2 regions of the Streptomyces aureoversilis genome follow, and region 2 is predicted to be linked to the other one. Evidence: riboswitches for the same ligand, from Rfam matches in the RefSeq annotation. Region 2 holds a riboswitch; the other holds the start of a gene.
The links. A riboswitch is a leader RNA that binds a small molecule or an ion and turns the genes downstream of it on or off. The one in region 2 is predicted to bind glycine.
Positions count from the first base shown of each region.

Region 1: linked by a shared signal. The riboswitch ahead of gcvT (glycine cleavage system aminomethyltransferase GcvT) and the one ahead of gcvP (aminomethyl-transferring glycine dehydrogenase) in region 2 are both predicted to bind glycine.

Region 1 covers NZ_JBHSKJ010000015.1:75,822-80,229, reverse strand. The annotation lists gene glyA (serine hydroxymethyltransferase) at 1-455, opposite strand, end outside; gene gcvH (glycine cleavage system protein GcvH) at 501-878, opposite strand; gene gcvT (glycine cleavage system aminomethyltransferase GcvT) at 979-2,094, opposite strand; glycine riboswitch at 2,243-2,350, opposite strand; gene ACFPP6_RS24875 (AAA family ATPase) at 2,516-3,235, shown strand; gene ACFPP6_RS24870 (hypothetical protein) at 3,299-3,850, opposite strand; gene ACFPP6_RS24865 (enhanced serine sensitivity protein SseB) at 4,141-4,408, shown strand, end outside.
Region 2 covers NZ_JBHSKJ010000032.1:9,555-13,962, forward strand. The annotation lists gene ACFPP6_RS34545 (DNA polymerase IV) at 1-1,481, shown strand, start outside; partial or broken gene ACFPP6_RS34550 (PRC-barrel domain-containing protein) at 1,661-1,795, opposite strand; glycine riboswitch at 1,883-1,993, shown strand; gene gcvP (aminomethyl-transferring glycine dehydrogenase) at 2,181-4,408, shown strand, end outside.

The DNA.
Region 1 (4,408 bases), on a different contig from region 2:
TTGGTCTGCTCGTCGACGTGGTAGGCGACCACGTTGTAGAGCTTGCCGGAGAAGTTGATCTTCATGCCGTGGGTCAGGTGCCCGCCGTGGGCGAGGTTCAGACCCAGGATGGTGTCGCCCGGCTTGAGCAGCGCGAACATCGCGGCGGCGTTCGCCTGCGCACCGGAGTGCGGCTGGACGTTCGCGTGCTCGGCACCGAAGAGCGCCTTGATCCGGTCGATGGCGATCTGCTCGACGACATCGACGTGCTCGCAGCCACCGTAGTAGCGGCGGCCGGGGTAGCCCTCGGCGTACTTGTTGGTGAGGACCGAGCCCTGGGCCTCCATGACCGCGACCGGAGCGAAGTTCTCCGAGGCGATCATCTCGAGGGTGGACTGCTGGCGGTGGAGTTCGGCGTCGACAGCGGCGGCGACGTCGGGGTCGAGCTCATGGAGGGAGCTGTTCAGCAGAGACATGAGTTCTTCCTGGACTTCCTGGGCGAGGGAGGGCGAGGGGTGGGGTCAGCCTGCGGTGAAGGCGTCGTACTCGGCGGCGGAGAGGAGGTCCGCCGGCTCGTCCGTGATCTTCACCTTGAACAGCCAGCCGCCCTCGAAGGGGGCGGAGTTCACCAGCGCGGGGTCGTCCACGACGTCCTGGTTGGCCTCGGTGACCTCACCGGTCACCGGGGAGTACAGGTCGCTGACCGACTTGGTCGACTCCAGCTCGCCGCAGCTCTCGCCGGCGGTGACGGTGTCGCCGACGGCCGGGAGCTGGGCGTAGACGACGTCACCGAGGGAGTTGGCGGCGAACTCGGTGATGCCGACCGTGGCCACGCCGTCCTCGACGGCCGACAGCCACTCGTGCTCCTTGCTGTAGCGCAGCTGCTGGGGGTTGCTCATGGCTAGATTCTCCTGGATGCGCGTGAGTGCTTGTGCAACGGGTCTTGACGGAGGGAGACGAGAGAGGGCAGGGAAGCCCCCGGGCGAGCCACGGGGAAGATCAACGCTGCCGCTTGTAGAAGGGCAGGGCCACGACCTCGTACGGCTCGTGGCTGCCGCGGATGTCCACGCCCACGCCCTGCGTGCCGGGGGCGGCGTGCGCCGCGTCCACGTAGGCGATGGCGATCGGCTTGCCGAGCGTGGGGGAGGGGGCGCCGGAGGTGACCTCGCCGACGACCTCGCCGCCGGCCACCACCGCGAAGCCGGCGCGCGGCACGCGGCGGCCCTCGGCGATCAGGCCGACCAGCTTGCGCGGCGGCTGCGCCCCGGCGCGCTCCGCGGCCGCCTGCAGCGCGGCGCGGCCCACGAAGTCGCCCTCCTTCTCGAACTTCACGACCCGGCCCAGGCCCGCGTCGAACGGGGTGGTCGCGGTCGTCAGCTCGTGCCCGTACAGCGGCATGCCCGCCTCCAGGCGCAGCGTGTCGCGGCAGGAGAGCCCGCACGGCACGAGGCCGGCCTCCGCGCCCGCCTCGGTGAGGGCCTGCCACAGCTTCACGGCGTCGCCCGGCGCGACGAACAGCTCGAAGCCGTCCTCGCCGGTGTAGCCGGTGCGGGCGATCAGGGCCGGGACGCCCGCGACGGTGCCCGGCAGGCCCGCGTAGTACTTCAGGCCGTCCAGGTCGGCGTCCGTCAGGGACTTCAGGATGGCGGGCGAGGCCGGGCCCTGGACGGCGAGGAGGGCGTAGGCGTCGCGGTCGTCGCGGACGGCCGCGTCGAAGCCGGCGGCGCGCTCGGTCAGGGCGTCCAGCACGGTCTGCGCGTTGGAGGCGTTGGCGACGACCATGTACTCCGCGTCGGCGAGGCGGTAGACGATCAGGTCGTCGAGGATGCCGCCGTCCTCGCGGCAGATCATCGTGTAGCGGGCGCGGCCGACGGCGACGCTCCCTATGTTGCCCACGAGGGCGAAGTCCAGCAGGGCGGCGGCCTGCGGGCCGGTCACGGTGATCTCACCCATGTGCGAGAGGTCGAACAGACCGGCGCGGGTGCGGACCGCGACGTGCTCGTCGCGCTCGCTGCCGTAGCGCAGCGGCATGTCCCAGCCCGCGAAGTCGGTCATGGTCGCGCCGAGCTCGCGGTGCAGGGCGTCGAGGGCTGTGCGGCGAGGGGTGTCGGTCATGGTGTGGGCTCCCGGACATGGCAGTGAGGACGTCCTCCCCATCTGTCATCGGAACCTGAGAGGTTCACCGGGAGCCGTCGCGACACGCGGGGCCCGGCTTGCACCTTGGGTGGAGCCGCGCACGGTGCGGCCCGCTTTTCAGATCTGCCTCGTCCGCGCGGTACGGGGCCTGAGAGATTCAAGGGAGGAACTTGCTCCTTCGGCGCCCAGCGCACACGGCGTGGCGTGCAGCCTGGGACTCTCCCGCGCGGATTCGAGCGGCCGGTATGCAGTTGGATACGCAGTTGGCGCGCACATCATTGCACGTACGGGCGCGTTACGGACTGCCTGGCGGCCCCCGAATTCGATTACCTTTCCTTTACGTTCTGTGGGTAGGGGGCAGTGACGGGCAGTGACCGGGGCCGGGGGAGGGGCGGAACGGATGGGAACAGCACCGACGGCAGGGACGGCCGGGCCCGCGCGGGCGCATGGCGCGGCCGCGGCGGAGAGCGGCGCGGCGCGGCCCCGGGCGGGGGTGCTCGACCTGCGCTCCGGAGCGGGCCGCGGGGAGCTCCGCTTCCCCGCGGGGGACGTGCTGATCGTCTCCGGGCTGCCCGGGAGCGGGAAGTCCACGCTCATCCGGCGGGCCGTGTCCGTGCTGGACGCGCAGGACGGCGTCGTCTGGTGCGTCGACTCCCAGGACACCCGGGAGCGGCTGGAGCGGCACGCACCCCGCTGGCTGCCGTACGCGGCCTACCGGCCCTTCGCCCGGCTCGCGCACTACGCGGCGCTGCGGCGCGCCCTGCGCTCCACCGCGAGTGCCGTCGTGCACGATTGCGGGCAGCGCGGCTGGGTCCGCCGCTGGGTCGCCCGTGACGCACGGCGCCGGGGCGGCGCGGCCCACCTGCTCCTCCTCGACGTGCCGCCGGGGACCGCGCTGGCCGGGCAGGCGGCGCGGGGCCGCGGCGTCTCGCCGTACGCCTTCCGCCGGCACCGGCGGGCGATGGCCCGGCTGCTCGCGACGGTGTCGGACCCGCTGATCCCGGACCCGCTGATCCCGGACCGCCCGGGGCGCCCCGGGCGCCTGCCGGCGGGGGTCGCTTCGGTGGTCCTCCTGGACCGCGGGGCGGTGGACGCACTGCGGAGGATCACCTTCGAGTAGGTGCGCCCGGCACCGCCCGGGCCGCTGCGCGGTCATGAGCCGCAGAGGTGGCCCCGGCGCCGCCTACAGCGGCAGCGGTGCCGGCAGCGTCGAGCCGTCTTCCGCCAGGGGGAGTTTGGCCAGGAGGTCCTTCACGACGGCGAGGGCCTCCGTGATCGCCGACCGGACGCCCGCCGAGTCCCTCTTCGCCGCCGCGTCGATCAGCTTCCCGATCGCCTTGTGCAGCTTCTTCAGCAGGTCGCGGACGTCGTCCGGCGGGGCCACCGCCGGGCGCCCCGAGGAGGGCGGGGACTGCTGCCGCAGGGAGTCCGTGAGCCGGTCCGCCGACGACCGCAGCCGCTGCTGCATCTCCTTGAGCGCGCCGGTGTCCGGCGTCCTGGACTGCGCCTCCTTGCCGATCCGGGAGACCAGCGTGAGCGCCTCCCCCAGCTGTCCCACCGCGTCGAGCTGCTGGTGGACGGCGGCCGCGGACTTCGGTTCGGTGGCCGGGAGCACGACGGACATGTCGGGGTCCGGTGCGTTCACGGCGGCCAGGGAGGGGCCCGCGACGCCGACGGCCACGGAGCCGCAGGCGGCGACGGCTATCGCCGAGGCGGCGAACTTGTTGACACGCATGCTGGGGGTTCCCTTCGGTGCGAGGACCCGGCGGGCCGGCGGGGCCGGCGGCGGCCGGAGGCGCTGCAGGGCAGCTGCCCGATCACCGTGTGACCTGCGGTGTCCCTGTGCAACCCGGTGACTGCGGTAAGTGCCGTGACCGGAGCGGACGGACTTCCGTACGGCCCGCCCTGACCTGGGACATCACCGGCGATTTCGGGAGCCGGCAGGAGCCGGCGGGGGTACAGCCGTTAGGGTGCATGTGCGGCTTCGTCGAGAGTGGTTGGGCGGCATTGGACGAGTTGGACGAGATGAGCATCCCCGGGCAGTACGGCTGGAGTCCGGCCCCCGGCGGCGGCGCGCCCGCGGCCGCCCCGCCCGGCTGGCCCGCCAATGAACTCGAAGAGGTGCTCGCCGCCTCCGTGGGCGTGCCCGGCGCGGGCCCCCGCATCGTGGAGGCGCTCGGCCGCAGCCACGTGTGGGTCCCGCTCCCGTCCGGCGGCGGTCCGGACAGCGCCGACCTCGACCTGCCCACGCTGGAGCTCGGCGGCCAGGCCTTCGTGCCCGTCTTCAGCTCCG
Region 2 (4,408 bases):
TGGTGGAGCCGCTGAGTCTCGACGAGGCGTTCGTGGACCTGGAAGCCGGGGGCGTCGAGCCCACCTCGGCGGCCGTGCGGGCCGTGGGGGAGCGCCTGCGGCGCGACATCCGCGCGGCCACGGGCCTCAGCGGCTCGGTGGGGCTCGCCGGCTCCAAGATGCTCGCGAAGATCGCCTCCGAGGAGGCCAAGCCCGACGGCCTCGTGCTCATCGAGCCGGGCACCGAGCTGGAGCTGCTGGGCCCCATGTCCGTGCGCGTCATCCCGGGCGTCGGCCCGGCCACCGCCGAGACGCTGCGCCGGGCCGGCATCACCACCGTCGCCGAGACGGGCGAGGCGGGCGAGGCAGAGCTCGTCCGGCTCCTGGGCAAGGCCCACGGCGCCGGGCTGTACGCCCTGGCCACCGGGCACGACGACCGTCCCGTCGTCGCCGACCGGGATGCCAAGTCCGTCTCCGTGGAGGACACCTTCGAGGAGGACCTGACCGACCGGTCGCGGGTGCAGATGGAGATCTCCCGGCTCGCCGAGCGGTGCGTGCAGCGGCTGCGGGCCGCGGGCCGCTCCGGCCGGACCGTGGTCATCAAGGTGCGCAGCTACGACTTCTCGACGCTGACCCGCTCGGAGACGCTGCGCGGCCCGACGGACGACCCCGCCGTGGTCAAGGAGGCGGCGGCCCGGCTGATCGACGGCGTGGACACCACGGCCGGGGTCCGGCTGCTGGGCGTCGGGGTCAGCGGGCTCGCCGACTACACCCAGGAGGACCTCTTCGCGCAGGCCGCGAGCGAGGCGGCGGCCGCGGCCGCCGCGGCCGCCGCCATGGGTGCGGCAGGTGCGGCCTGTGCGGCGGAGGCGCCGCAGGGGCCGGGAGAGGCGCAGGGGGAGACGGCCGGCGCGGAGGTGAAGCCGCGGCGCTGGCTGCCGGGGCTGGATGTGCGGCATGCCGAGTACGGGGCGGGGTGGGTGCAGGGCAGCGGCGTCGGCCGGGTCACCGTGCGGTTCGAACAGCCCTGGTCGGAGCCGGGCCGGGTGCGGACGTTCGCCGTCGATGACCCCGCGCTGGAGCCGGGGGAGCCGCTCCCTCTCGTACGCCGGCCACCGGGCGCGGATCAGCTTGCCGATCCGCCGACGGACGGGCCGGACCGGGACCGGCCGGGGCCGCGGGGGGCGGCGGACGCCGGGCCCGATCCCGGGCCCGGCTCGGGCCCGGGGTCCGGCTCCGGACCCGAGCCGGATCCCGTTCCTGGTCCCGGTCCGGACCACGGTCCCGGGTTTGATGCCGGGCTCGGGCCCGGCTCGGATTCCGGTCCCGATCCCGATCCGGATCCCGTTCCCGGGCCGGACCGCGGTCCCGGGTTCGAGGTCGGGCCCGGCCCCGGGCCGGATTCCGGTCCCGGACCCGATCCCGGTTCCGGCGCGGATGCCGTTCCCGGGCCCGGGTCCGAGCCTGCCACTCGGCCCGAGCCCGGGATGTCCAGTCGGTAGTGGTGGTAGAGCTGCAGTTCCTGTTCGGGGGAGAGGTGGCGGCCGACGCCGAAGTCGGGGGCTTCCTTGATCAGTGCCCGGTCGTACGCCGTGCGCATGCTCTCTCCGGAGACCTCGCTGGTCGCCAGGGGGATGAAGGCGTCCCGCCGGAAGAAGCCGGTGCGCACGGCCGCCCACAGCGGCTCCCCCGTGGCGTCGTCGAGATAGACCTCGTCCACCGTGCCGATCTTCGCCCCGTCGCGGTCGAAGACCTTCCGTCCGATCAGGCTCCGGGGATCGATGTCGCTCTGCACGGTTCCTCCCTGTATCGGCACCTCCCTCCACGTAAAAACACAAAGCGAGAAGCGGCCACTCGGGAGATCCGCCGGGAAAGCCGCGCTGGTAGGCTGGCGAATGGCCGCAGAATCCGTGCGGGAGAGTCCTCCGGAAGCCCACCCCAGTGGGGCCGACGGAGGCGCCGAAGGAGCAAATCCTCCCCGGAATCTCTCAGGCACCCGTACCGCACGGACGAGGTCACTCTGGAAAGCAGGGCGGGCCCGGTCAGTCAAGCGCCGAAGCCCTTCCTCACCGACGGTGAAAGCCGGGCCGTGCGCTGCGGTCCGGTGAAGCTCTCAGGTTGAGATGACAGAGGGGGAGGCCGTCCGGGTACCCGCGCCGTGGTACCCCTCGCAGGTCGCAACGACCAGGAGGCCTCCGCAGATGACTGCCCACCGCATCGCCCTTTCCGACCTGGAGCGGGACACCCCGTTCGAGCGCCGCCACATAGGTCCCGACGGCGAGGCCCAGGCCAAGATGCTGGCCCAGGTCGGCTTCGGTTCGCTGGACGAGCTCACTGCCGCCGCCGTGCCGGAAGTGATCAAGAGCGTGGGCGCCCTGGCCCTGCCGGAGGCCCGCAGCGAGGCCGAGGTCCTCGCCGAACTGCGGACGCTCGCCGACCGCAACCAGGTCCTCGCCCCGATGATCGGCCTCGGCTACCACGGCACGTTCACCCCGCCGGTGATCCTGCGCAACGTCATGGAGAACCCCGCCTGGTACACGGCGTACACGCCGTACCAGCCGGAGATCTCCCAGGGCCGCCTGGAGGCGCTGCTCAACTTCCAGACCGTCGTCGCCGACCTCACCGGGCTGCCCACCTCCGGCGCCTCCCTCCTCGACGAGGGCACCGCGGCCGCCGAGGCCATGGCCCTGTCCCGCCGTGTCGGCAAGGTCAAGAAGGGCGTCTTCCTCATCGACGCCGACACGCTGCCGCAGACGATCGCCGTGATCGAGACGCGCGCCGAGCCGACGGGCGTCGAGGTCGTCGTCGCCGACCTGAGCGCGGGCATCCCGGACGAGATCGCCGAGCGCGGTGTCTTCGGCGTCCTCCTGCAGTACCCCGGTGCCTCCGGCGCCGTGCGCGATCTCCGCCCGGTCATCGAGCGCGCCCACGAGCTCGGCGCGATCGTCACCGTCGCCGCCGACCTGCTCGCCCTGACCCTGCTGACCTCGCCCGGCGAGCTCGGCGCGGACATCGCGGTCGGCACCACCCAGCGCTTCGGCGTCCCGATGGGCTTCGGCGGCCCGCACGCCGGGTTCATGGCCGTGCGCGAGCAGTTCGCCCGCAGCCTCCCCGGCCGCCTCGTCGGCGTCTCCGTCGACGCCGACGGCAACAAGGCCTACCGCCTGGCCCTGCAGACCCGCGAGCAGCACATCCGCCGCGAGAAGGCCACCAGCAACATCTGCACCGCCCAGGTGCTCCTCGCCGTCATGGCCGGCATGTACGCCGTCTACCACGGCCCCGAGGGCCTGGCCGCCATCGGCCGCCGCACCCACCGCTACGCCGCGATCCTCGCCGAGGGCCTGCGTGCCGGGGGCGTGGAGCTCGTGCACGGCGCCTACTTCGACACCCTGACCGCGCGCGTCCCGGGCCGGGCCGCCGAGGTCGTCGAGGCCGCCCGCGAGCGCGGTGTCAACCTGCGCCTGACCGACGCCGACCACGTCGGCATCGCCTGCGACGAGACCACCACCCGCGCCCACCTGGACTCCGTCTGGGCCGCGTTCGGGGTGGCCGGCGACATCGAGGCGCTCGACGCGGTGGCCGCCGAGGCGCTCCCCGAGGCCCTCCTGCGCACCGGCGACTACCTCACGCACCCGGTCTTCCACGAGCACCGCTCCGAGACGGCCATGCTGCGCTACCTGCGCCGCCTCGCCGACCGGGACTACGCCCTGGACCGCGGCATGATCCCGCTCGGCTCGTGCACCATGAAGCTCAACGCCACGACCGAGATGGAGCCGGTCACCTGGCCCGAGTTCGGCGCGCTGCACCCCTTCGCGCCGGTCGAGCAGGCCGAGGGCTACGTCACGCTCATCACGGAGCTGGAGGAGCGGCTCGCCGCGGTCACCGGCTACGACAAGGTCTCCATCCAGCCGAACGCCGGGTCCCAGGGCGAGCTCGCCGGCCTGCTGGCCGTCCGCGCCTACCACCGCGCCAACGGCGACGAGCAGCGCACCGTCTGTCTGATCCCGTCCTCCGCGCACGGCACCAACGCCGCCAGCGCCGTGATGGCCGGCATGAAGGTCGTCGTGGTCAAGACGGCGGACGACGGCGAGGTCGACGCCCAGGACCTGCACGCCAAGATCGAGCAGTACCGCGACGAGCTGGCCGTACTGATGATCACCTACCCGTCGACGCACGGCGTCTTCGAGGAGCACGTCGCCGACATCTGCGCGGCCGTGCACGAGGCGGGCGGCCAGGTCTACGTGGACGGCGCCAACCTCAACGCCCTGGTGGGCCTGGCGGAGCCGGGCAAGTTCGGCGGCGACGTCTCGCACCTGAACCTGCACAAGACCTTCTGCATCCCGCACGGCGGCGGCGGTCCCGGCGTCGGCCCGGTCGCCGTCCGCGCGCACCTCGCGCCGTACCTCCCCAACCACCCGCTGCAGCCCAC